Regions from separate parts of the Shewanella sp. YQ_9 genome, predicted to be linked through region 1. Evidence: predicted binding sites of a transcription regulator. Region 1 holds the regulator's gene; each other region holds the start of a gene.
The links. Region 1 encodes sigma-54, which starts transcription at its own class of promoters, with help from an activator protein. Its sites were predicted from a motif close to GTTGGCACGNNNNTNGNNT; they were not measured.
Positions count from the first base shown of each region.

Region 1 (5,922 bases):
TGGATGAGCCGTTCGCCGGTGTGGATCCCATCTCAGTTATCGATATCAAGAAAATCATCGAACAGCTTAAGTCCCGCGGTTTGGGGGTGCTGATCACAGACCACAATGTTCGCGAAACACTCGACGTTTGTGAGCGAGCCTACATAGTCAGCCATGGGCAGTTGATCGCCGAGGGCACACCCGCTGAAATCTTGGACAACCAGCAAGTGCGTGCTGTGTACTTAGGCGAACAATTCAGGCTATAGTTAGGATCATGTCATCCGGTGGCAATTCCGGGTATTATAGTTTGTTATTATTGAATTTTTTCCTTGAAAAATAACGAGTAGGGATTAGCGGTATAATGAAAGCGTCACTCCAGCTCAAACTGGGTCAACAGTTGACCATGACACCTCAGTTGCAACAGGCTATTCGCCTGCTGCAACTGTCGTCCCTTGAGCTGCAGCAGGAAATCCAGGAAGCCTTGGAAGCCAACCCTCTGTTGGAAATGGCCGAGGACAACCAGGATGACGCTATCGACGACAACCACAAGGAAAACGACGCCGGCGAGTTGAGCGCCAAGCAGGAAGATGGTTCCACGGTAGAAACCTCAGAGGCATTGAACAATGAGTCTATGCCGGATGAATTACCTATGGATACCACCTGGGACGAAGTCTTTACCGCCGCCAGCGCCTCAGGGCCGGCCATGGGCCGTGAAGATGATATGCCCTTCCAGGGTGAAACCAGCGAAGGTCTCTATGAACATCTGGAATGGCAGAAGAACCTGACCCCGTTTTCCGATACCGACGACGCCATTGCCACCGCCATTATTGATGCCATCGACGAGCAGGGCTATCTGACCCAGAGCACAGAGGAGATCCTCGAAGCCATGGGCAACCCTGAGATTGAGCTCGATGAAGTCGAGGCAGTACTCAAGCGGATCCAGCACTTTGACCCTGTCGGCATCGCCTCCAGAGATCTGCGCGAATGCCTGCTGATCCAGTTGCAACAGTTCAACACCGACACCCCACATCTGGCCGACGCCCGCTTGTTGATTGACGAACATCTGGATCTCATTGCTGCCCGTGACTTCCGCACCCTGATGCGCAAGACCAAGCTCAAGGAAGATCAACTGCGTGACGCCATCAACCTTATCCAGAGTCTCAATCCCCGCCCCGGCTTGCTGGTGCAGCCGATGGACGAGGAATATGTGATCCCTGATGTCAGTGTCTGGAAGAAAAACGGCCGCTGGGTAGTAGAACTCAACCCGGACTGTATGCCCAAACTCGGGATCAATCAGCAGTATGCTGCCATGGCCCGTAGCGCCCGCAGTCAATCAGACAGCCAGTTTATTCGTGGTCATCTTCAGGAAGCCAAATGGTTTATCAAGAGCCTGGAGAGCCGCAACGACACCCTGCTCAAGGTGGCCAACTGTATAGTGCAGTTCCAGCAGGGATTTTTTGAATATGGTGAAGAGGCCATGAAACCCATGGTGCTCAACGATATTGCCGAGGCGGTCGAGATGCATGAATCGACCATCTCCAGGGTCACCACTCAAAAGTATATGCATACCCCCAGGGGAATATTTGAATTGAAGTACTTCTTCTCCAGCCATGTCGGCACCGAAGATGGCGGAGAATGCTCTTCCACGGCGATCAGGGCTTTTATCAAGAAGCTCGTGGCAGCGGAAAACCAGAAGAAGCCTTTGAGCGACAGCAAGATGGCGCAACTTCTGGCAGAACAGGGAATCAACGTTGCAAGACGCACCATAGCCAAGTATCGCGAGGCTATGATGATACCACCGTCGAACCAGCGTAAGAGTTTATAAATCCACAGTTGGAAATTGGAGGAATCTTTCTATGCAAATCAACCTGACAGGACATCATATCGAGATCACCGACTCACTGCGTGACTACGTGGAAAGTAAGTTTTCTAAACTTGAACGCCATTTCGAACAGATCAATAATGTGCACGTTGTGCTCAATGTACAAAAACTGCAACAGATAGCCGAAGCCAAGATCCACCTCACAGGCGGCGAAGTCTATGCAACTTCTGAACATGCCGACATGTATGCCGCCATCGACGTTCTGATTGATAAATTGGATCGTCAGGTCATTAAACACAAAGAAAAGCTGACAAAACACTAACGATGGAACTGAGTACCATCCTGCGGCCGGAGTGCACTACCTGTGCCACTCCGGGCAGTAAGAAAAAGGTACTGGAGCTGATTAGCGATCTCGCTAGCGCCCAGTACCCCACCCTTTCCTCTCAAGCGATTTTTGAAAGCCTTTTGGCCCGCGAAAAGATGGGGAGCACAGGTATAGGTAATGGTATTGCGATTCCGCATGGCAGACTACCGGACATTACAGAGCCGATTGCCGTGCTGGTCAAATGCGAAGAGCCTATCGCCTTCGATGCCATAGACAACCAGCCGGTGGACATACTGTTCGCCCTCCTGGTGCCCGCAGATCAATGTCAGCAACACCTGAGTACCCTATCCGCCATGGCTGAAAAGCTCAGCGATAAGGCGATACTCAAGCAGTTGCGAAAATCCAGCGACGAAACAGAACTCTATCAGGTGATCACAGGATGAAACTCGCCATAGTCTCAGGCCGCTCCGGTTCCGGAAAATCCGTTGCCCTCAGGGTACTCGAAGACCTGGGTTACTACTGTGTGGATAATCTCCCCCTGCCCATGATTGGCAGCCTGTTGGAAAACCTCCGTGGCAGCAATGATCTGGTCGCCATCAGCATAGATGTGCGCAATATGCCGGATCAGGAAAAGGTGCTGGAACAACAGTTGGCGGCCTTGCCGGAAAACACCCAACTGACCAGCTTCTTCCTCAACGCCTCTGATAAAGTGCTTCTGAAGCGCTACAGCGAAACCCGCAGACTGCACCCCCTGTCCAAGAGCAAAGTCTCACTACAGGATGCCATCAAGCTCGAAGGCAAGCTGCTGGAACCCATGTCGAAACTGGTGGATCACTACATAGACACCTCGGCGCTGAACATCTATGAACTCAGTGACACAGTGCGGGAAATTCTGCTTGGCAGTGTCGATAAAGAGCTGGTGATCAACTTCGAGTCGTTCGGCTTTAAGCATGGTATGCCTCAGGAAGCCGACTTCATGTTTGATGTGCGCTTTCTGCCCAACCCTCACTGGGAGCCGGCGCTCAGGCCACTGACCGGGCTGGATGAAGCTGTGCAGGAGTTTCTCAGCCGCCAGCCACTGGTGAACAAGTTTATCTGGCAGATAGAAAATCTATTGGAAACTTGGCTGCCGCACCTGGAACGCAACAACCGCAGTTACCTCACCATAGCCATAGGCTGCACCGGCGGCCAGCATAGATCTGTCTATGTCGCTGAGCAGCTCGCCAAGCGTTTTGGCAACAGCAAACACAAGGTACAGGCCCGTCACCGGGAGCTGAGTAATGGCAAAGGTTGAACGGGAAGTCACCATAGTCAATAAGCTGGGCCTGCATGCCCGCGCCGCCACTAAGCTGGCGGTGCTGGCCAGCGAGTTCGAAGCCGATATCACCCTGATCCAAGGCGAGAAAAAAGCCTCGGCCGCCAGTGTGCTTGGGCTCTTGATGCTGGAAACCGGCCAAGGCAAGAGTATTCGCCTCATCGCCGAAGGCCCGGATGCCGAACCCGCGATGGACGCTATCTGCGCCCTGATCAACGCCCGTTTCGACGAAGCCAGCTAAAGCCTTAGCGCTGCACTCTTTGTTTCTATAACACCCCAGTCTTGAGGTAACATATCCTCGCTTTGCATCACAGGGGGAACTGCATGCCAATAGAAGCGCTCGACCAAGAGCTGACAGAACAACGTCTTACTCAACTAAACCAAGCTCTTAGCAGTGGTATGTTCGTGCATGTGCGCGACATGCTGCAGCGAATGACGGCTTCGGATATCGCCTTTATTCTCGAATCTTCACCGCCGCGTACCCGTCAGGTACTCTGGCAACTGGTGGATCAGGAGCAGAGCGGCGAGATCCTCGAAGAGCTGGGTGAGGATATGAAAGACCAGCTGATCAGCCTTATGAGTCCTGAGCGTTTGGCGCGAGCGACCGCGGGTATGGATACCGATGACCTGGCCTATGTGCTGCGGAGCCTTCCCGATACCCTCTACAAGCAGGTACTGCACTCCATGAGTGCGCAGGACAGGGCCAGGGTCGAACAGGCGCTCTCTTATCCGGAAGACAGCGCCGGTAGTCTGATGAATACAGATACTGTGACCCTGAGGCCTGACGTCAATGTCGATGTGGTGCTGCGTTATCTGCGCCAAAGAGGCGAATTGCCTGAAGCCACTGATACCCTCTATGTGGTGGACAGGCGCGACATATTACTCGGCGGCGTCAAGCTCTCCAGCCTGCTAACCTGTAATCCCACCGCCGGGATCCGCAGCATAATGGATCCCGAACTTGAGAGCATTCCCGTCACCATGCCGGACAATGAAGTGGCCCAACTGTTTGAACGCCACGACTGGGTCTCGGCGCCAGTGGTCGACAGCGAAGGCCATCTGCTTGGGCGGATCACCATTGATGACGTGGTGGACGTTATCCGAGAAGACGCCGAACACTCCATGATGGGTATGGCGGGGATGGACGATGATGAAGACACCTTCGGCCCCGTGTTCAAGAGTGCCTTTCGCCGCTCCCTATGGCTGACCTTCAACCTGTTTGCCGCCCTGCTGGCCGCCTCGGTCAGCAATATGTTTGAAGGCACGCTGGAAAAATTCGCCACTATAGCAATTCTGATGACCATAGTGCCCAGCATGGGCGGCGTTGCCGGCAACCAGACACTGGCGCTGGTGATCCGCGGTATCGCCCTCGGCCACATAGGCCAGAGCAACTCCCGCTGGCTTATCGGCAAGGAGTTGGCCATCGGATTTCTCAATGGCCTGTTGTGGTCGGCGCTGGTATTCACTGCCGTGTGGATCTGGAAAGGCGATCTGGCACTCGGCGCCCTTATTGGCGGCGCCATGTTGATCAATATGACGGTAGCCGGTCTCGCCGGGGCTAGTATTCCGCTGATCCTGAAAAAACTCAATGTAGACCCTGCGCTGGCCGGCGGCATGGTGCTGACGACTGTGACGGATGTAATAGGCCTGTTCGCCTTCCTGGGGTTGGCGACTCTCGTTTTAATGAGCTGAAGCTATGTTTCTAATGGGCTGAAGGCTTGCTGAAGCTCTGGCCTAGATGAATTGCAGAAATAGCAGGGGGCGACCAGGTTCGTCCTCTGACGGTGGAAGATAGCGGGTCAGTCTTTAAGCCAGTGCACCTTGGGCTCATCCTGTTCACAGAAGACAGAGACACACTCATTGCGGCTCACCAGCAGATATTCCTGCAACTTGAGATTGGCGCTGGCCATAAAGCCGCTGCGTTCGGCCTCCTGGCGATACCAACCACCGTTGGAGATACGAAACAACCAGCCATTGGAGAGGCTGCACTCGGTCCAGAACTCCATCAGATCGCCTTCATCCAGCATCCGAAAGCCAACCACAGAGTCAAAGTGCACCAATGCCCGGCTGCCCTCAACACTCAGCTCGATATCCAAGCCCTGACTGTCATAACAAAGGCGGATAAATCTCACCTCGTCGCCGAGATAATCTGTCGCTATCGGTAAGCCTTTGGTTTCGAGCATGCTCCCCCCTTGGCAAGGACATAATGCCCTACTTTAGAAGGATAATAATTGCCTGCGCAAGCTGATTTGGCCAAAAAACCGTGAAATACCCATAAAGAGAGTGCGAGTCAGTTCAAAGCAACTGATTCGCACATCTCCAGAGTAAAACCCGCTTCCGCCGGATAGAGATTTAGGGCTTAAGCGGTGCTTCAAAGCCGTAAGAGGCCAGAATGGATTGTCCCTTGGGAGAGAGAATATACATAGCCAGCGGCCAGGCGGCAGAGTCGGCCTTATCCAGCACCAGCATGCCATAGTTGGCACC
Region 1 covers NZ_JBICJO010000065.1:9,351-15,272, forward strand. The annotation lists gene lptB (LPS export ABC transporter ATP-binding protein) at 1-245, shown strand, start outside; gene ACF8D4_RS18065 (RNA polymerase factor sigma-54) at 341-1,804, shown strand; gene hpf (ribosome hibernation promoting factor) at 1,836-2,123, shown strand; gene ptsN (PTS IIA-like nitrogen regulatory protein PtsN) at 2,126-2,569, shown strand; gene rapZ (RNase adapter RapZ) at 2,566-3,420, shown strand; gene ACF8D4_RS18085 (HPr family phosphocarrier protein) at 3,407-3,682, shown strand; gene mgtE (magnesium transporter) at 3,766-5,130, shown strand; gene ACF8D4_RS18095 (hypothetical protein) at 5,238-5,621, opposite strand; gene ACF8D4_RS18100 (molybdate ABC transporter substrate-binding protein) at 5,791-5,922, opposite strand, start outside.

Region 2 (5,922 bases), on a different contig from region 1:
GACCACCTCAAGCGCCGATGAAGACAAGGTTGAGGCTTATAAGCATCATGTGGCCGGCTATATGGTCAAACATGAAATAAGCGATGGTTTTTATAATATTTTCAATATGCTGGAAAGCTATTGGCGTATTGTTGAGTTGCCGGAAGCCTGAGGGATGGAAAGCATGAATCTGCTGTTGATCGATGATGATGAGATAGACAGAGCCGCTATCATCCGCGCCCTGGATCAATCGTCACTGGCGTTCAAGGTGATGGAGGCCAACTGTGCCCAGAGTGGCTTGGAGTTCGCCTGCCAGCAGCGTTTCGACGGCATACTGCTCGACTATATGTTGCCCGATGCCAATGGTCTGGAAGTATTGAGCCGCCTCAATGAATCGGCCGGAGAGCAAACCGCGGTAGTGATGATCTCCCGTTATGAAGACGACAAGCTGGCGCAGCGTTGCATCGAGTTGGGGGCGCAGGATTTTCTGCTCAAGGATGAAGTGAATACCAGCCGCTTGACCCGTGCTATCCGCAATGCCAAGCAAAGGGCTTCCATGGCGTTGGCATTGCGCCAAAGCCACGAGAAACTCAAAGAGCTGGCCGAACATGATTCCCTGACCAAGCTGGTCAATCGTTACGGTTTTGAGCTCTGTCTGAACCGTACCTTGAGTCAGGTCAAGCGTCATCAGGACATGCTGGCGGTGATCCTCTTGGATCTGGATGATTTCAAGGGTATCAACGACACCTTAGGGCACCAGGTGGGGGATATCCTACTGGTGGAAGTGGCCAACCGTCTCAGTGCGGCGCTCAGGGAAGGGGATCTCATTGCCCGTCTCGGCGGCGATGAATTTGTAGTGCTGGTGACCGAGTCGGAGAATCGTTACTTCCCGATGGCGGTGGCCAACAGGCTGCAAAGGGCCTTTGAAGAGCCTTTCCCTCTGGGGGAACATGATGTGCTTATCGGCGCCAGTATTGGCATTGCAGTGTACAGCGATTCTGTCTGTGACAGCTCTGAGTTGCTCAAGTGTGCCGACATTGCCATGTATCGCGCCAAGAAGGTGGGCCGCAACCAGATCCAGTTCTATTCCGAAGAGTTGGCCAGAGAAGTCAGGTTTCGCAACCGCATCGAGATGGGCCTGAGAACCGCGCTGGAGCGGGATGAATTCAGGGTCTTTTATCAGGGGAAATTCGATGCGATTTCCGGCGAGCTGTTGGGAATGGAGGCCTTGCTGCGCTGGCAACATCCTGAAGATGGCCTGCTGGCGCCGGACAGTTTCCTGCCGATAGCCGAAGAGATAGGCCTGGTAGATGAGATAGGCGAGTGGGTGTTGGCACAGGCCTGCGCGCAAACCGTCAAGTGGCTGGCCATGCTGGCTCCGGTAGGCAAGCAGTTATCTGTGGCGGTTAACCTGTCACCGTCGCAGATCATTCGTGAAACCCTGTATCAGACCATAGTCAGGGTATTGCAGCAAACCGGGCTGCCGGCTTCGCTGCTGGAGTTGGAGCTCACCGAAAATGCCTTGATAGAGGAACCGCTGGAACTGGCCAAGGTACTGGAGCGGATAGCTGCACTGGGAGTTGTTTTCTCTCTGGATGATTTTGGCACCGGCTTTTCATCCCTCGAACACATCAAGTACTTTCCCATCAATGTGCTGAAAATCGACAAGAGTTTTGTGGCTTCGGTCGAACAGGATGAACGCGGCAAGCGTCTGTTGTCGGCCTTGATCAACTTTGCCAACGGCTTTAACGTGGTGTCAGTAGCCGAGGGCATAGAAACCGAGGCGCAGGCGCAGTTTTGCCGTGAGCGGGGCTGTAACCTGCTGCAGGGGTATCTCTATTGTCGGCCGATTCAGCCCCAGGATTTTGAAACCCAGCATATTTTACCTTTGCTGACCGAGGGGGATGTTTGATTTTACTTGCCTATTGGCAAGGGATAGTCAAAGATGCCACTTCTCTTGCTGGGCCATAACTCTTTGGCGGATCACTCAAACATGAAAATCGGTATTCTCTCTCAATTTCCCGAGCTCTATTCTACCCGCAGGCTGGTGGAAGCCTGTGAGGGACGTGGTCATCAGGCCAGGGTGATCAATCCACTCAACTGTTATATGAACATCAACTCGGTGCAGCCCAGTATTCATCTTGAAGGTGAGGAACTCAGCGGTTTTGATGCCATTATCCCGAGGATCCATGCCAGTGTGACTTTCTATGGCTGTGCCCTGGTGCGCCAGTTCGAGATGATGGGGGTGTACGCCGCCAATGACTCTATCTCCATAGCCCGCTCAAGGGATAAGCTGCGGGCACTGCAGTTGCTTTCCCGGAAAGGGGTGGGTATGCCGGTCACAGGTTTTGCCAGCAAGCCGGATGATATTCCTGATCTCATCGCCATGGTGGGTGGTGCGCCGCTGGTGATAAAGCTTTTGGAAGGCACCCAGGGGATAGGCGTGGTGCTGGCCGAAACCAAAAAGGCCGCCGAGAGCGTTATTGAAGCCTTTCTGGGGCTTAAGGCCAATATTCTGGTGCAGGAATATATCAAAGAAGCCAACGGCAGTGATATTCGCTGCTTTGTGGTGGGCGACAAGGTGGTTGCGGCCATGAAACGTCAGGGCCCGGAGGGGGATTTTCGCTCCAATCTGCATTTGGGCGGCAGCGCCGAGAAAATCAAGATTACCCCTCAGGAGCGCAAGACAGCCATTGATGCGGTCAAGGCGATGGGGCTGGCTGTTGCCGGGGTGGATATTCTTCGCTCCGAGCGCGGCGCCTTGGTGCTTGAAGTCAATTCGGCTCCGGGTATTGAAGGTATAGAGTTAACCACAGGTATCAAGGTGGCCGAGCCGATAGTGGAGCATATCGAAAAAATGGTTGCCGCCCGTAAACGCAATCGTCCTGTCATCGCCTGATTGCGCCTCGGGCTTTCCCATCCTTAGAATTCGAACTCATAGACATAGCTGAGCACTATCTTGGCATCGTCGTCCGGCAGATCCGTATCGGCCACCATAAAGGAGACTGAGCCTATGCCGGTTTCCTTGCTGATGGCCAAGTGGTAGTCGGCGTAGTCGGAAACCCCGAACCAACTCTGCACCACATCACCGTCTGAATAACCATAGTGTGCCGTCAGCGTCACGGTTTCCGTGATGGGATAGCTGAACCCGGCGTGGATATAGCTCAAATCCTTGTTATCCATTGGCGCAGCGGCCACGTCATCACCGGCGTTAACCACCTTGGCATAACCCAACTCAAACCACTTCCAGCTGAGAGTCAGCGCCAGCTCACCAAAGTCGATATCGCCTTCGGCATCCGGGTAGCCATAGTAGAGATAGCTGATGTCATAGCCAAAGTCTTCGCCTATGGTGCCGGAGTAACCACCGTAAAAATCGAGCTCGTAACTGGTATCGTCACCAAAGTCGACATTGGAGGCCCAGGTTCCCAGGTAAAAACCCGAGTCGTGGCTATAGTCTATACCGCCTTGAACGGCGACAGAGTCATCCGTCTGGGTGGTGCCGCGCCACAGATAGTTGGAGGCGGCACCTATATTCCCCGATACAGCGGCCTGGGCTTCGCCGGCCACCAACAACAGACCTGCAATAACTGACAGTGAAAACTTGGTGTGTTTCATTCTCATCCCCTCGATGGTTTGGGTTCTGGAGCCGGGCAAGCTTGACCGGTGCAGATACTCGTTATTGTCTGTGCGGAATGAGCGAATCCTGTGCCAAGTTTAAATAGGCATTAAATACATGTGGTTAGCTTTTGAGTGTGATGCAGGTTAAGGAAATGTTGCATTTCGCTGGGGCGGGTTGCACTTTTTTTGTGCAATGGAGTGTTGGGAACCTCAGGCAATAAAAAACGCCTCAATATGAGGCGCTTTCATCCGTGAAAAGCGGCTTAGTTGACGCTGTCACGCAGTGCCTTGCCGGCCTTGAACTTGGGAATAGTGGCGGCAGGGATTTGGATCTCTTTACCGGTTTGCGGGTTACGACCAGTGCGGGCTGCACGGGTTGAAGTTTCGAAAGAGCCAAAGCCTACGATGGAGATTTTAGTTCCTTCTTTCATGGCATCGGTCACTGCTACTTCGAACGACTTGAGTGCGCGGGCAGCTTCTGCCTTGGACAGGTTGGCGTGTTCTGCCATTTTAGCGATCAGTTCAGTTTTGTTCATCTGGAGCGTCTCTTCTTTCCGTCGATAAGTTATTATTGCCCATCTAACATGCCATAAGGTTTTTGGCTTGAAAAGGCCTTTCAGCGGGCTTCTTGGGCTTTATCCGCTATTTTTTAACCAAAAAGACACAAAATTGTGAGCCGGTCGCCGATTTCCTTAAATTCAGTGCGATCTAGTCAGACTTTTCCTGCTGCAAAAAGCGCTTGGTCCTGCCGGAAAAAGCCACCCAATACTGGAATAACAGCAAGGCCAGCAACACAGCCGCCAGCGGCAGCAAGGGGATATTTCGCCCTGCCAGCTCCAGTTTGACATCCTGCGGCGTAATCTGCAGTGCAACCAAAGCCGTAGTGGCAAATGCCATGAGTCCCAGAGTCTGAATAAAGAGATAGATACGCAATGCCCACAATGACCAGGATGTGCGCATTACTATGCCTACCAATACAGGGATGACTCCCAAGGTAAACAGATCCACAGCGCCGGTGCTGATGGTGCGCCACAGTGCTACCACAGCCAGTACCAGGTAGAGGATACAAAGCAGTACCAATGGTATTGGTCTTGAAATGGACATAAATGACTCCTGTGAGAAATTGGCCTAAGTCTATGGAAAGCCCTGGGGGGAGTCCAGCCGGATTTTAATCGCTTTTTGCGGTAAAATAACCGCCGACATTTTTGGCAGGATAACACTCAATGACAGAAGAGCAGTTTTGGGAGCTGGTCAGCCGCGACTATCCAGAACAGGACCAACAACAACTCCAGGCGCGTTTGACCGAAAAACTGCAAGGTCTTAGCGATGATGAGCTGGCAGAGTTTGATAAACACTTTGCCCGGCAGCTCAGGCTGAGTTACAGCTGGGATCTCTGGGGAGCTGCTTACATCATCGCCGGAGTCGATTCAGATTATGGCTTTGCCGAGTTTCGCAACTTCCTGGTGACTCTGGGTAAGGAGCGTTATCAGGCGGCCTGCAATGCAGCGGATTCGCTGGGGGAACTGGATGTTTGGCCGCAGCTGAATGGCTATGCTTATCCTTTTGTTGAGGAGATAGATCTGCTGGCCGGCCAGCTATACGAGACCCGTACCGGGAAAGAGTTGCCTTTTGTGCCTTCGGGGCTGAGTCAGCCCAAGGGTAAACGTTTCAACGATCAACCCAAGGCATTGCGCAAGCTTTACCCCAAGCTCAGCGCCCGTTTCCCTTTCTAAGCAGGCTTAGTCGTTGCGCATCTGCTCGCACTGAAAGCCTTGGCGGCGGGAGTCGAAGCGGCAGTAGCTGCCACACTCCCAAGGTGCCCCCTCCGAGGCCTGGGACTTCTCGATGGCAAACGCCTTACAGCTGGCATAGTCGCCAAAATCGTCCTCTTTGATATAACGCCCCGAATCGAAGCCATGGGTATAAATGAAGGCGCTCCAGGTTTCCGGCCCCTTGGGTTTGGCATCCTGATTGATGGCGACGAGAACAATTCCCAGGGCGGTAAATAGTCCCAAGGTAATCAGCAAAGACGGCGAAAATTTCACTGGCGCTCCTGTTGTGACTGGTTTTTAGCTCTGCTATTAGATTACTTCCTCGGGCCTGACTCAAGCAGCCTTGTGTTAAAGCTTGTTGGGGCTGCTACAAATTGATACTCAGGTTAACGCATTTTTTTGGGTGTCTATGAAAAATAACAAAATAAAATAATCACTTATAACAGGATGATGTTCGCATATTAGTTTTGCGTTAAGCCCGGATTCAGGTTAAATTTTATACTCTGAGTTTGAACCAAATGCATACTGACATTCGCTCCCAAAGGAGGCTGAT
Region 2 covers NZ_JBICJO010000039.1:146,705-152,626, reverse strand. The annotation lists gene ACF8D4_RS12735 (response regulator) at 1-151, shown strand, start outside; gene ACF8D4_RS12730 (bifunctional diguanylate cyclase/phosphodiesterase) at 164-1,891, shown strand; gene rimK (30S ribosomal protein S6--L-glutamate ligase) at 1,973-2,878, shown strand; gene ACF8D4_RS12720 (TorF family putative porin) at 2,902-3,594, opposite strand; gene ACF8D4_RS12715 (HU family DNA-binding protein) at 3,861-4,133, opposite strand; gene ACF8D4_RS12710 (hypothetical protein) at 4,306-4,701, opposite strand; gene ACF8D4_RS12705 (DUF4240 domain-containing protein) at 4,821-5,330, shown strand; gene ACF8D4_RS12700 (hypothetical protein) at 5,337-5,642, opposite strand.
Region 2: the regulator sigma-54 is predicted to act here: its motif matches at 3,674-3,692, upstream of ACF8D4_RS12720 (TorF family putative porin).

Region 3 (5,922 bases), on a different contig from region 1:
CAGCGATGCCGGGCTGCTAAAATCCGCAGCATTGAGGCCGCTATTGACCATTAAGGGCGCAAATCTTTCTTTTCTTTCCGGTAAGCACAGCAGGGCGGCGCTGTCTTTGGCCAGGCGAGCCATCTGCCAGGCCGCTGCCTGAGAGGGCAAGGACTCGGCAAGCCACAGCCAGTTGTCTATCCAACCTTGATGCCTTAAACCTGGCAGCTCTTTGAGCAGCGCTGCGTCGAATTCAAGATAGAGATCCAGTCTCAGCCTGCCGCCATCGAGCACAAAGCGCTGGCAGCCAGGGAGCGCCATGGGTTTGCCTGCCTGCAGCTCGGCGAGCAAACTCATTACTGCAGTCGTTTGACTCTCGGCGGATGTCGTATTTTCAGCCTTCTGCCATAATTGCAGTTTGTTTTTCAGAAGCTCGAGCGACTCGGCCTGAGAGTTTTTATCGGCGGCGAACAGCAAAAGTTGTAACACAAGCTTGGGATAATCCTGCCTTAGTTGGCTCCAGAGCTGTATCAGCGGCAACAGGGTTTCGCCGCCTACCGCCGCCAGACATATTTGCCGTCCAAGGGGCTTGTCATCGAGCCGGGTTTGTTGGTAGGGCGCAAGAGTTGTCGCCGGGGCTTGTGTTGTTTCTGCAGATGTGGGATTTTGGCTGCAAGTTTGCGTATTTTCACTGCCGGATGGCCGAAGTTGTTCCTGTTTCACGGGCAATCTTTTACTCTGGAGGCCTTGTTCGGCATTATTTTACCCAAGTTTATGGAAAGCTGACCACTTAAATGCTGTAAAACGGCTAACATGGCGTCAGCAAAAGTAGGTACTGAATTGTACGGAATGGATAGTAAAACATGAAAAGAGTCGTGATCACCGGAATTGGCGTTGTTTCAAGTATCGGTAATAACAAACAAGAAGTGACTGAATCTCTCAAGGCTGGCCGCAGTGGTATCACCCACTCGGATCAGTTTGAGGAGATGCAGCTGCGCAGTCATGTCTGGGGCGACATCAAACTCAATCCCGCAGAGCTTATTGATCGCAAGGCGTTGCGTTTTATGGGTGATGCCGCAGCCTACGCCTATTTGGCTATGCAGCAAGCTATTGAAGACAGCAGTCTGACCGAAGAGCAGTATTCAGATCCTCGTGTGGGTCTTATCGTGGGTACCGGCGGCGCTTCGTCTTCCAACCAGGTTCAGGCGGCAGACACCTTGCGTGCCAAAGGCGTCAAGCGCGTAGGTCCTTATATTGTGCCGCGGATTATGTCTTCTACTGCCAGTGCCTGTCTGGCGACGCCCTTCAAAATTAAAGGGATGAACTATTCCATCAGCTCGGCCTGTGCCACCAGTGCGCACTGTATCGGTCACGCGGTGGAACTTATCCAGATGGGTAAACAGGATATGGTCTTTGCCGGCGGCGCCGAAGAGATCGACTGGACCCTGACCATGGGTTTTGATGCTATGGGCGCCTTGTCGACCAAGTATAACGACACACCGGAAAAAGCTTCCCGCACCTATGATGCCGACCGTGATGGCTTTGTTATCTCAGGTGGCGGCGGCATAGTGATTGTCGAAGAGCTGGAGCACGCGCTGGCCCGTGGCGCCAAGATTTATGCCGAAGTCATCGGCTACGGCGCTTCATCAGACGGTTATGACATGGTTGCCCCAAGCGGTGAAGGTGCGGTGCGCTGCATGAAGATGGCGCTGGAGTCAGTAGATACACCTATCGATTATGTTAACACTCACGGTACTTCTACCCCTGTCGGTGATGTGCGTGAACTGGAAGCCTTGCGTGAAGTTTTCGACGGCCAGATACCGGCGATTGCCTCAACCAAGTCGCTGACAGGCCATGCCCTGGGCGCAGCCGGTGTTCATGAGGCTATATACAGCCTGTTGATGCTTGAAGGAGGGTTTATCGCGCCTTCCATCAATATCGACAATCTGGACGCGGCCGCAGAAGGTATGCCAATTGTGCGTGAATACCGCGACGCCGAGCTCAACACTGTTATGAGCAATAGCTTCGGTTTCGGCGGCACCAACGCCACACTGGTGATGCGCAAGTACAAGTAAGCGCCTTGATTCAGTGAAACAAGAAGGAAGCCGAATGGCTTCCTTCTTTGCTTATGAGCTGACACAGAACTTGTTAGTAGCTTCCTTAAATGTGCGCCGGACTCAGACAAGTCTGCAGGCCGCTGATAGAATAGCGGCTTAATCCACAACAGAGCAGGAAAGTCGATGAAGTTGGTGGTTGATGAAAATATGCCCTATGTGCAGCCCTTGTTTGCCGAGCTGGGGGAGATAGTGGCTGTTGATGGTCGTCATCTGGATGCGGCAACGGTAGCCGATGCCGATGTCTTGCTGGTGCGTTCGGTCACCAAGGTCAATGAGGCGCTGCTGGCAGGCGCACATAAACTTAAGTTTGTCGGCAGTGCCACCATAGGGACAGATCATGTGGACAAGGATTATCTGGCGTCCCGTAATATCCCCTTTTCCAATGCCCCAGGTTGCAATGCCACCGCAGTTGGCGAGTATGCTTTTATCGCCATGTTGGAGTTGGCCAACAGGTTTGATACTCAGCTCAAGGGTAAAACCGTTGGCATAGTTGGCGCCGGCAATACCGGCTCGGCGCTGGCGCGCTGCCTTGAAGCCTACGGAATCAAAACCTTGCTCTGTGACCCCTTACTGGCCAAGGCTGGAGACAGCCGCCGTTTTGTCAGCCTGGATGAACTGATTGCCGGCGCCGATATTGTTAGTCTGCACGTACCTCTGACCAGGGATGGCGAACATCCTACTTGGTATCTGTTTGACGAGCAGCGACTGGAGACATTGAAACCCGGCTGCTGGTTGCTTAACTGCTGCCGCGGTGAAGTGATAGACAATCGCGCGCTGATCCGGGTCAAGGCCAAACGGCCTGACCTCAAGTTGGTACTGGATGTTTGGCAAGGGGAGCCCAACCCCATGATGGAACTGGTGCCTCTGGTGGAGTTTGCTACCCCGCATATTGCCGGTTACAGCCTGGAAGGCAAGGCCCGGGGCACTTTCATGTTATATCAGGCCTTGATGGCGATACTCAATCGCCCGGCGGACAAGTCGCTTGCCACTCTATTGCCCGAGCGCTGGAATTCCCGGCTCGATATCAGCAGTATGCCCGATGAAAAGGCATTATTGTCTCTATGCCGATTTATTTATGATCTACGTGATGACGATGAAAAATTCCGGAAAATGCTGAAAAACCCCGCAGGTTTTGATGACATGAGAAAAAATCACCGCCATAGGCGAGAATTCAGTGCTTTGACTCTTTCAAACGCCGGGGGTTCTGGGGTAGATTGGTTGTCTCATTTAGGTTTTTCAGGAGTCGGTCTGTAAATGTCGCAGGAATTTAACGTTGTCGTATTGGGTGCCTCAGGGGCTGTGGGTCAAACCATGATAGAAATCCTCGAGGAGCGTAACTTCCCGGTGGCGAATCTGTTTCCACTGGCCAGCAGTCGCAGCGCCGGTGAAACTGTGAGTTTTCACGGTAAACAGGTAGAGATCCTCGATGTGGAGAGCTTCGACTGGACTCAGGCGCAGATAGGCTTCTTCTCTGCCGGTGGCGATGTTTCGGCCAAGTGGGCGCCGATAGCGGCCGATGCCGGTTGTGTGGTGATAGATAACACCTCCCACTACCGTTACGACCTGGATATTCCATTGGTTATTCCAGAGGTCAATCCACAGGCGATTGCCGACTTCCGTAACCGTAATATTATCGCCAATCCCAACTGCTCAACCATTCAGATGTTGGTGGCGCTCAAGCCTATCTATGATGCCTTTGGGATCAGCCGTATCAATGTGGCCACGTATCAGTCGGTTTCCGGTACAGGCAAAAAGGCGATTGAAGAGTTGGCGGGTCAATCTGCCAAGCTGCTGCAGGGCTTGCCTTCAGAGCCCAAGGTTTATGATAAGCAGATAGCTTTCAACGTGTTGCCGCATATAGATAAGTTTATGGAAAATGGCTACACCAAAGAAGAGATGAAGATGGTTTGGGAAACCCAGAAGATCCTCGGCGACAGCGAGGTTTTGGTGAACCCTACCGCGGTACGGGTACCTGTGTTCTATGGCCATTCGGAAGCGATTCATATCGAGACGCTGCAGCCGGTTGATGCCGCGGAAGTCAAGGCGGTATTGCGGGATGCCGAAGGCGTGGTGCTGTTTGAAGATGATGATGATTATCCGACAGCTGTCACCGAAGGTGCCGGTAGTGACCCTGTGTATGTCGGCCGGGTGCGCAAGGATATTTCCCACGATCTGGGTATAGATCTTTGGGTGGTCTCTGACAATATCCGCAAGGGCGCTGCGCTCAACAGTGTACAGATAGGCGAAATCCTAATCCGCGATTATCTCTAGAACTCTTTGTTTCTGTTGAAAAAGCCTGCAAGCAGCAGGCTTTTTTTGTTTTGCAAATGTGAACAGTAGCAGGGCGGACATTTCTGGTTTATAGTAATCTCAATAAATACAAATGCCTAAAGCCAGTCGTCAGTTGGCGAAACCAGCGCTTGAAAGGGAAGAATGGATGAACTTTCGCACTTCATATCTTGTTGGCCTGATGGCCGCTTTTTTTGCCCTGAACCAAGGTACTCTCATTGAACCCGCCCATGCAGAAGGCCTGAAAATTACCGGCCCTGATGGTCAGGTGCGCCAACAGGTACGCCAGTATGGTCCGACTACGCCATCAGACACCTTTTGGAGCATTGCCCAGAAAGTCAGACCGGATTCCAGTGTCAGCATCTATCAGGTCATGGCCGCTATATTTGAGGCCAACCCGCACGCCTTCACCTCCAATAATTACAACAGCCTGGAACGGGGCATGATACTGCTGATCCCTTCTAAAGAGGTGATGCAGGCTATTCCCCAGAGTATGGCCAGAGCCCGTGCCGAGCAGGACGACAAGAGCTGGTCTTCCGGTAAGCCGCTAAAAGCAGATGATGGCAAAATTGAAACTGCCAAAGCCCCCGAGCGTGAAAGCCAAGCCGCAAAAGAGCCAACGTCGGCCACCCAAACTCCAACGGCGGCGCAGCCATCCAAGGTAGCTACAAGTGCCAAGGAAAACAGCGCGCAGCCGAAAGTCAGTGAGCCATCGACTGAGCCAACTCAAGTGGCTGCAGACAAATCGCCAGCCACCACAACCGAAAACGCAGCCACGGAAGCAACTCCGGAAACGGCCGACGACAACAGCATTGAAGCGCTGCAGAGCCGCAATCTGAGCCTGACCGATGAACTGGGACGCGCGCAGGACATGCTCACAGTGGCTAATACCGATAACCAAGGGCTGCAAGCGCAAATCGATGAACTGAATCAGCGTCTGTCTGTGTTGGAAGAATCGCTGCAGGCCAGCAAAAAGCAGGAGCAGCAACTCAAAGCCGAAAATGCTGAACTCAAGCAGCAACTTCAAGCTGCCAGCACTACGGCTAATGAGCCGGACGACCTCTGGCGCAGCCTGATGGACAACCCGTTGTTACTGGCCCTGGCCGCGGCCATACCCGCGGTACTGCTGTTGTTATTGCTATGGAGCATGCTGCGCCGCAGACGTAAACAGAGTGATGCCCAAGCACCACAGACCGAAGCGGCTCCAATGGCTGCCGCGGCTGTCGCCGGCGCGGCCACAGCCGAGATGGCCAATGCCGACGATGAATTGGCGGTGCATCTGGATGATGATCCGGACGATTCCATTGATTCACTGCTGGATGTCGACAGCTCAGCGCTGCAGCCTGAGCCGGAAGTTGAGAGTGACAACGAGCAGATGGACATGGCGCAGGAGATGTTCATCGACTCGGGAGAGGGGGATGACGCCCAAGAGGCCGAAGATGAAGGCCAGTCCCTCGATGATCTCTGGGCCGAAGCCATGGGCGAGCAGGAGTCGGGTGAGCAGGAAGAACCCGCTGAAGAAGACTTGGACTCACTG
Region 3 covers NZ_JBICJO010000014.1:138,120-144,041, reverse strand. The annotation lists gene mnmC (FAD-dependent 5-carboxymethylaminomethyl-2-thiouridine(34) oxidoreductase MnmC) at 1-702, opposite strand, end outside; gene fabB (beta-ketoacyl-ACP synthase I) at 843-2,054, shown strand; gene ACF8D4_RS04210 (4-phosphoerythronate dehydrogenase) at 2,220-3,350, shown strand; gene ACF8D4_RS04205 (aspartate-semialdehyde dehydrogenase) at 3,351-4,367, shown strand; gene ACF8D4_RS04200 (FimV/HubP family polar landmark protein) at 4,534-5,922, shown strand, end outside.
Region 3: the regulator sigma-54 is predicted to act here: its motif matches at 4,500-4,518, upstream of ACF8D4_RS04200 (FimV/HubP family polar landmark protein).